Linked DNA regions of Pleomorphomonas sp. PLEO. Each later gene encodes a partner of the first gene's protein in a complex. Links are inferred from orthologs where the notes say so. Each region holds a gene or a part of one and is shown on either strand. Other genes may lie near its edges.

The links. Proteins that work in one complex are often made in the same cells at the same time.
Region 2: the proteins of rpsG (region 1) and tig are in contact, whole or in part, in a crystal structure (PDB 3GTY), measured with the Thermotoga maritima proteins. The link is inferred for Pleomorphomonas sp. PLEO from one-to-one orthologs. Residues at the interface, in WP_004081843.1 of Thermotoga maritima: Lys34, Lys52, Lys55, Glu59, Arg62, Gln63, Glu66, Asn67, Lys69, Val71, Arg95, Ala109, Lys110, Lys111, Gly112, Arg113, Pro114, Glu117, Glu121, Ile124, Ala125, Tyr127, Asn128, Asn129, Thr130, Gly131, Lys135, Asp139, Arg142, Met143; in WP_004081061.1 of Thermotoga maritima: Glu122, Val124, Val129, Leu130, Tyr133, Glu188, Gly259, Ile262, Tyr263, Glu266, Ser270, Glu273, Gln274, Glu277, Arg308, Gln311, Ile312, Ser315, Tyr316, Glu325, Arg329, Arg336, Leu363, Phe366, Trp367, Arg373, Leu377, Arg381, Leu384, Glu387.

Annotation. Positions count from the first base shown.
Region 1 is NZ_CP166625.1:4,089,032-4,094,826, forward strand. The notes cover bases 3,052-5,746. They hold rpsG (30S ribosomal protein S7), read right to left. Parts: upstream 4,787-5,746; coding sequence 4,316-4,786; downstream 3,052-4,315. Other genes in these bases: fusA (elongation factor G), read right to left, coding at 3,052-4,294; rpsL (30S ribosomal protein S12), read right to left, coding at 4,855-5,226. Also shown: rplC (50S ribosomal protein L3), read right to left, coding at 1-573; rpsJ (30S ribosomal protein S10), read right to left, coding at 603-911; tuf (elongation factor Tu), read right to left, coding at 977-2,167; more of fusA, read right to left, coding at 2,219-3,051.
Region 2 is NZ_CP166625.1:3,156,463-3,159,460, forward strand. It holds tig (trigger factor), read left to right. Parts: upstream 1-823; coding sequence 824-2,173; downstream 2,174-2,998. Other genes in the region: AB6N07_RS14605 (DUF4405 domain-containing protein), read left to right, coding at 1-431; AB6N07_RS14620 (ATP-dependent Clp protease proteolytic subunit), read left to right, coding at 2,515-2,998. UniProt on the Bacillus subtilis protein: Involved in protein export. Acts as a chaperone by maintaining the newly synthesized protein in an open conformation. Functions as a peptidyl-prolyl cis-trans isomerase.

The DNA.
Region 1 (5,795 bases):
TTCGACCAGGATCAAACCGCGATCGGCGTCGGTGCGCACGATCTTCAGGTTCAACGTGGTCACGCGCTCATCGCCCATGTGGCCAGGCATCTTCTTGTTCTTGAAGACCTTGCCCGGATCCTGACGCTGACCGGTCGAACCCAGCGAGCGGTGCGAGACCGAGTTACCGTGGGTGGCGCGACCGCCGTGGAAGTTCCAGCGCTTCATGGCGCCGGCGAAACCCTTACCAATCGAGGTACCGGTAACGTCGACGAACTGCCCAGCAACGAAGTGATCGGCCGTTAGTTCGGCACCCACCTCGATGAGGTTCTCGGGAGAAACCCGGAACTCGGCAACTTCACGCTTCGGCTCGACCTGCGCCACGGCAAAGTGGCCGCGCATCGCCTTCGAGACATTCTTAACCTTGACAGTACCGGCTCCCAACTGGATCGCGGTATAGCCATTCTTTTCTTCGGTACGGTGAGCAACTACCTGGCAGTTCTCAAGCTTGAGAACCGTCACGGGAACATGCTCGCCTGCGTCGTTGTAGACGCGGGTCATGCCGACCTTCTGTGCAATGACACCTGAGCGCATAGCGTTCTCTCTCAACCCGGCTCTTGTTCTCAGAGCTTGATCTCGACGTCCACGCCGGCCGCGAGGTCGAGCTTCATCAGCGCGTCCACGGTCTGCGGGGTCGGATCGATGATGTCCAGGAGGCGCTTGTGGGTGCGCATCTCGAACTGTTCGCGGCTCTTCTTATCGATATGGGGCGAGCGGTTGACCGTGAACTTCTCGATACGAGTCGGAAGCGGAACCGGGCCCCGGACCTGTGCGCCCGTGCGCTTGGCCGTGTTGACGATCTCGCGCGTCGAAGCATCGAGGATACGATGATCGAACGCTTTGAGACGGATACGGATATTCTGACCGTTCATTTCTTTACCTCTAGAGGGGACGTGGGCGGAGCGAACTCCGCCCCGTATCACCTCGAAACGATCAATTACTCGACGATGGAAGCGACGACGCCTGCGCCGACGGTACGACCGCCTTCACGAATGGCGAAGCGGAGCTTCTCTTCCATGGCGATCGGAACGATCAGCTGGACGTTCATCGTCACGTTGTCGCCCGGCATCACCATCTCGACACCTTCGTCCAACGTCACCACGCCCGTCACGTCGGTCGTGCGGAAGTAGAACTGCGGGCGATAGTTGGTGAAGAACGGCGTGTGACGGCCACCCTCTTCCTTGGTCAGGATGTAGGCTTCCGCCTTGAACTTGGTGTGCGGGTTCACAGAAGCCGGCTTGCACAGGATCTGACCGCGCTCGACGTCTTCACGCTTGGTGCCGCGCAGCAAAGCGCCGATGTTGTCGCCAGCCTGGCCCTGATCGAGCAGCTTGCGGAACATTTCAACGCCGGTCACCGTCGTCTTGGTGGTCGGACGGATGCCGACGATCTCGACTTCCTCGCCAACCTTGACGATGCCGCGCTCGACACGACCGGTCACCACGGTGCCACGGCCGGAGATCGAGAACACGTCTTCGATCGGCATCAGGAACGGCTGGTCGATCGGACGGTCCGGCTGCGGAATGTAGGCATCGACCTGGGTCATCAGCTCGAGGATCGAGTCATGACCGAGGACCGGATCGCCGCCCTCGAGGGCAACCAGCGCCGAACCCTTGACGATCGGAATGTCGTCGCCGGGGAAGTCGTAGGACGAAAGAAGCTCGCGCACTTCCATCTCCACCAGCTCAAGCAGCTCGGGATCGTCGACCATGTCGCACTTGTTCAAGTAGACGACGATCGCCGGAACGCCGACCTGACGGGCCAGCAGGATGTGCTCGCGGGTCTGGGGCATCGGGCCGTCGGCGGCCGAAACCACCAGGATCGCGCCGTCCATCTGAGCCGCGCCGGTGATCATGTTCTTCACATAGTCGGCGTGGCCTGGGCAATCCACGTGCGCATAGTGACGGTTCTTCGTCTCGTACTCGACGTGAGCCGTGTTGATCGTGATGCCACGCGCCTTCTCTTCAGGAGCCGCGTCGATCTGATCATAGGCCTTGAACGTCGCGCCGCCCGTCTCGGCAAGAACCTTCGTGATCGCCGCGGTCAGCGACGTCTTGCCGTGGTCAACGTGACCGATCGTGCCGATGTTGCAGTGCGGCTTCGTCCGCGAAAACTTTTCCTTGGCCATCGGATATCTTCCTTTGTCTCGTGTAAGCGGGTGAGGTCAACGGTCCGGAACTCAGGCGTACTTGGCCTGGACTTCCTGAGCGACCGCAGCCGGGACCTGCTCGTAGTGGTCGAACTGCATGGTGTAGCTGGCGCGTCCCTGGCTCATCGAACGGAGCTGGTTCACGTAACCGAACATGTTGGCGAGCGGAACGAAGGCCGTGATGACATTGGCGTTGCCGCGCATGTCCTGGCCCTGGATCTGGCCGCGACGGGAGTTGACGTCGCCGATGACGGAACCGACGTACTCTTCCGGCGACACGATCTCGACCTTCATGATCGGCTCCAGCAGAGCCGGCGAAGCCTTTTCCATCGCTTCACGCAGAGCGGCGCGGGAGGCGATTTCGAAGGCGATGGCCGAAGAGTCAACCTCGTGATAGCCACCGTCGATCAGCGTCACCTTGACGTCGACCACCGGGAAGCCGGCGATCGGACCAGAGGTCATCACCGAGTTCAAGCCCTTCTCGACGCCGGGGATGTATTCCTTGGGAACCACACCGCCGATGATCTTGTTCTCGAATACGAAGCCTGTACCGACTTCGCCCGGTTCGACGACAAAACTCACCTTGGCAAACTGACCAGTACCACCGGTCTGCTTCTTGTGGGTGTAGTCGATCTCGGTCTTCTTGCGGATGGTCTCGCGATAGGCAACCTGCGGGGCGCCGACGTTCACCTTGATGTTGTGCGGAGCACGACGGAGAATGTCGATCTTGATGTCGAGGTGAAGCTCGCCCATGCCCTTGATGATCGTCTGGCCCGACTCCTGATCAGTGGAGACGCGGAAGGACGGATCCTCGGAAGCCAGCTTCTGGAGAGCCATGGAAAGCTTCTCCTGCTCGCTCTTGGTAGCAGCCTCGACGGCCATCTCGATGACCGGCTCGGGGAATTCCATCTTCTCAAGGATGACGGGCTTCAACGGGTCACAGAGCGTGTCGCCGGTGCGGGTGTCCTTGAGGCCAACGAAGGCGACGATGTCGCCAGCACGGGCTTCCTCGACGTCCTCACGGGTGTCGGCATGCATCTGAACCATGCGACCGACGCGCTCACGCTTCTCGCGGGTCGAGTTCAGGACGGTCGAACCCTTTTGCAGCACGCCTGAATAGACGCGAGCGAAGGTCAGCACGCCATAGGGATCTTCGATGATCTTGAAGGCGAGCATGGCGAGCGGCTCGTCATCGGACGAGAGACGAACGATCTCTTCTTCCGTCTTCGGATCGATACCCTTGGTCGGCGGCACATCAACCGGCGACGGCAGGTAGTCGACGACAGCGTCGAGCAGCGTCTGCACGCCCTTGTTCTTGAAGGCCGAGCCAGCAAGAACCGGGAACCAGGCGGAAATCAGAACCGCCTTGCGGATCAGCCGCTTAAGGGTCGCCTCATCGGGCTCGTTGCCCTCGAGGTAGGCCTCCATGGCGGTGTCATCCAACTCGACGGCGGCTTCGATCAGTTCGGCGCGCGATTCCTTGGCGCGCTCGAGCATGTCGGCCGGGATTTCTTCGTCGTGGAACTTAGCGCCGAGCTGCTCGTCTTCCCACACGACCGCCTTCATGCGGATGAGGTCGACGATGCCCTTGAAGTTCGACTCCGAACCGATCGGCAGCTGCAGAGCAATCGGACGCGCACCGAGGCGGGTCTTGATGTCGCTCAGGCACTGGTCAAAGTTGGCGCCGGTCTTGTCCATCTTGTTACAGAAGACAATGCGCGGCACGTTGTACTTGTCGCCCTGGCGCCACACAGTCTCGGTCTGCGGCTCGACGCCCTGGTTGGAGTCCAGCACGCAGACAGCACCGTCGAGCACACGCAGCGAACGCTCGACTTCAATGGTGAAGTCGACGTGGCCTGGGGTGTCGATGATGTTGAGGCGCTTGCCGTTCCAGAAGGTGGTGGTGGCAGCCGACGTGATGGTGATGCCGCGCTCTTGCTCCTGCTCCATGTAATCCATGGTGGCAGCGCCGTCGTGCACTTCGCCGATCTTGTGGGACTTGCCCGAGTAGTAAAGGACGCGTTCCGTCGTCGTCGTCTTGCCCGCATCGATGTGGGCCATGATGCCGAAGTTGCGGTAGTCCTCGAGCTTATGCGTACGAGCCATGTTCGTCTCCGCCTGTCCGGCTTACCAGCGATAATGCGAGAAGGCGCGGTTGGCTTCAGCCATCCGGTGCGTATCTTCGCGCTTCTTGACGGCGGTACCGCGGTTGTTGGCGGCGTCCATCAGCTCACCCGACAGGCGATCGACCATCGTCTTCTCGTTGCGGCCGCGGGCAGCCGTGATCAGCCAGCGAATGGCGAGAGCCTGACGGCGCTCGGTGCGGACCTCGACGGGAACCTGATAGGTGGCACCACCGACGCGGCGCGACCGAACTTCGATCTGCGGCATCACGTTGTGAAGCGCCTGATGGAAGGTCTGGACCGGGCTCTGGCGGGTGCGGGTTTCGATGCTATCGAAGGCGCCATAGACGATCGCTTCAGCAACGGACTTCTTGCCGTCCTGCATGATCGAATTCATGAACTTGGAAACGACGATATCACCGAACTTCGGATCGGGATTGATCTCGCGCTTCTCTGCACTGTGACGACGGGACATACTTCGTCTCCGGGTATAGCAAAATAAGACCGACCGGATCCGGCTTCACGCGCAGATCCGGCCAGGGATCACTTCGGACGCTTAGCGCCGTACTTGGAGCGGCGCTGCTTGCGATTCTTGACGCCCTGCGTGTCGAGCACGCCGCGCAGAATGTGATAGCGCACGCCGGGAAGATCCTTGACGCGGCCGCCACGGATCATGACGACGGAGTGCTCCTGAAGGTTATGACCTTCACCAGGAATGTAACCGATGACCTCGTAGCCGTTGGTCAGACGAACCTTGGCGACCTTACGCAGAGCCGAGTTCGGCTTCTTCGGGGTCGTTGTATAGACGCGTGTGCAGACACCGCGCTTCTGAGGGCAGGCCTCAAGATGGCGGGCCTTCTCGCGGTAAACCGGCGCCACGCGCGGGTTACGGATCAACTGATTGATCGTCGGCATCCTTCACCTTCAATCCAAACGTCCGGAGCTTAAAACCGGAACTACACTTCCTTCAGAACCAACCGTCGCCAAAACCAAGGCAACAGGTCAGCTCCCTGACCAAATTCGCAACTCTCCGCTCACCGCCCGCACAAAACGAAGCGCGCCGATAACGTGAAATCTCACGTCCGGCGCGGCGGAAAGCAGAGGAACAATGCCAAACGGCACCGTTCGTGCGTACAACAGCTTTCACCACCAGTGGAGCGAGTAGCGTTTAACGGCGCTTGATCAAAGGTTTAAGGACCAGTGATCGATCAGCCGTTACAGACCAACTCTTCAAGTGGCGCGGACACTACTCAAACAATCCCCAACCGTCAAGTCGGCCACGCAAAAAAGGCGGAAACCTCGGCCTTCTGCGGACACCGCGGAGGAATGCGCGCATGAAGCGGAAATTCCATGACAGTTCGGCGCAACAAATGCAATCCACCCTGCCCTTTTGGACCGTATGACGAGGCGGATCAACGACTCCTCCTCCCGAATCCTACCGGCGTCGAGGCTCTATTTGGCAAGCGAATCCCTTGAGGCGAATC
Region 2 (2,998 bases), 940 kb from region 1 along the record:
TCGGTAACCAGTATTTTCGCGAGATGCATGAGATCCTGTCGATGTTCCTGATCGTGCCCTTCGGGCTGCATGTCTGGCGCAATTGGCGGACGCTCTTAAGTTATTTCCGCCGCTCGGCCATGTGGGTCTCGACCGTCGTCTGCCTCGTCGCCGCCGGTGCCTTCGCTTATGAGGGCGCGGGAGCCTCGGCAGGCGGCAATCCGCGCATGGCCGCCTTTGGCGCCCTCAACAACGCCTCGATGACGGCGCTGGCCGCGCTTGCCCGTACCGACGAGGCGACGGTAACGGCGCGGCTCAAGACGATCGGTGTCGACGTGACGTCGGCGGAAGACACGGTGGCCAGTCTCGCCAAGGCATCCGGACGCGATAGCTTCGATCTGTTGGGCGCGGCCTTGACCTCCGCTTCCCCCGTCGGCCAGCCCGCGCCGTGAGCCCGGCAAAGCCGGCAAACTCGACCAAAGGGGAGGTTCATCACGAATCCTCCCCTTTTTGCTTTGTGCCTGCGGGGAAGTTTGCTATGGAGACCCCGCTTCGAGCATCGGAGGCGATGATCGGTGTGGTTTAGATCGCGGGCGTGGTGGAATTGGTAGACACGCTGGATTTAGGTTCCAGTGGCGCAAGCCGTGGGGGTTCAAGTCCCTTCGCCCGCACCAGATCGGCCCACCGTGATCGAGGGTGATGCGGTCGGTGTCAGGTACGTCTCCAAGGCGTCCCGCCGGTGGTGAAGACAGAATTGAACCGCTTCTTCGGGCCGGGTCGGCAGGGAAAACCTCCGGAACGGTCTGTGAGGCGTTCTCGGGATCAGAGACGAAAGAACACATCCATGCAGGTGACTGAAACCTCGACCGAAGGCCTGAAGCGCGAGCTCAAGATCGTCATCACGGCCTCAGAACTCGCCGAAAAGCTCGATGCCTATCTCGAGGACATGAAGGGGCGCGCCCAGATTCGCGGCTTCCGCCCCGGCAAGGTTCCCAAGGCTCACCTCAAGAAGCTCTATGGCAAGTCGGCCATGGCCGAGATCGTCAACACCGTGATCGGCGAGACGTCGAACAAGGCCCTCGAGGAGCGCTCCGAGAAGGCTGCTATGCAGCCGCAGATCAAGCTCTCCGACGAAGATGCCGAGAAGATCCTGTCGGGTGACCTCGATCTTGCCTACGATCTCTCCTACGAGATCGTGCCCGAGTTCGAACTGGCGTCGCTCGACGGCATTGCCATCGAGCGTCCGGTTGTCGAGGTAGCTGATTCGGAAGTCGACGAGCGCCTGACCCAGATCGCCGAGGGTGCCCGTTCCTACGTCGCCCGCGAGGAGGGTGTTGCCGCCGAGAATGGCGACCGCCTGACCATTTCCTATCTCGGCAAGATCGATGGCGAGCCCTTCGACGGTGGCGCCGACGACCGCGCCGCCATCTTCCTTGGCCAGGGGCGCTTCATCCCCGGCTTCGAGGAGCAGTTGATCGGCGCCAAGGTCGGCGACAAGAAGGTCATTGAAGTGACCTTCCCCGAGGACTATCAGGCCAAGCATCTGGCCGGTAAGCCCGCCACCTTCGATATCGAGGTGTTCGAAGTGGCCGCCCCTGGCGAGCTGGCGCTCGACGACGACTGGGCCAAGACGCTCGGCATGGACAATCTCGATGCGCTGAAGGACATCGTCAAGCAGCAGATCGAGTCGCAGAACGGCGGCCAGACCCGCCAGAAGGTGAAGCGCCAGCTGCTCGACGCCCTTGATGGCCAGTATTCCTTCGAGCTGCCGGCAACGCTGGTGGAGCAGGAATTCAACGCCATCTGGAATCAGGTCGAGGCGGAAATGAAGTCCGCTGGTAAGACCTACGAGGACGAAGAGACCACCGAGGAGAAGGCCCGCGCCGACTATCGCAAGATCGCCGAGCGTCGCGTCCGTCTCGGTCTTGTGCTGTCGAAGTTCGGCGAGCGCGAGAAGGTGCAGGTCAACGAGCAGGAACTGCAGCGCGCTCTGATCGAGCGGGCTCGCCAGTTCCCCGGTCAGGAGAAGGCCGTGTTTGACTTCTACCGCCGCGATGCCAACGCGCTTGCCTCGCTGCAGGCGCCGGTGTTCGAAGAGAAGGTGGTCGACGTTCTTCTCGGTCTCATCAAGGTCACCGACAAGACGGTCACCAAGGAAGAGCTGTTCAAGGACGACGAGGAAGAAGCCGTCTGATCGGCTTCTCCGCTTCTCCTATGACGAAATTCCGCGGCCGGGGCGGTGACGCCCCGGCCCGTTGCGTTTTGTGTCGGGCAGCTCTGCGTGTGGTTCCTGCCGCTTGCAGAGTTTGCCGGCGATGCATACGTGGCTTTCATGGAAGGTTCCCCAAAGCCTATATGAGGCATGGAGGGGCCGTACACCATGCAGCGAAAATTCAGAGGCTTTGGTGTAGCCAAGTGCCGGGTTGGGATGTAACGATCACGGCAAGAGTGATTTGAGGGCGACGTCACCGCTGATCCACCAAGCCTCAAGAGGCCATGGAAGGGCGGTTCGTTCGTCGAACGCCGAGGGAACGTATGAAGGATCCTGTCGATTTCACCATGAGCACGTTGGTCCCGATGGTCGTCGAGCAGACGAACCGTGGCGAGCGCGCCTATGACATTTTTTCGCGCCTCCTCAAGGAGCGGATCATCTTCATTACCGGCGGGATTGATGACGGTGTTGCGACACTTGTCAGTGCCCAGCTTCTGTTCCTTGAGTCGGAGAATCCCAACAAGGAGATCTCCCTCTATATCAATTCTCCCGGTGGCTACGTGACGGCGGGCCTCGCCATCTATGACACCATGCAGTTCATCCGTCCGAAGGTGGCGACGCTTTGCATCGGGCAGGCCGCTTCAATGGGATCGCTGCTTCTTTGCGCTGGCGAGCCCGGCATGCGCTTCTCGTTGCCCAACGCGCGTATCATGGTTCACCAGCCGTCGGGTGGCTTCCGGGGCCAGGCGGCGGATATCATGTTGCACGCCCAGGAAATCCTGAAGCTGAAGCATCGCCTCAACCAGA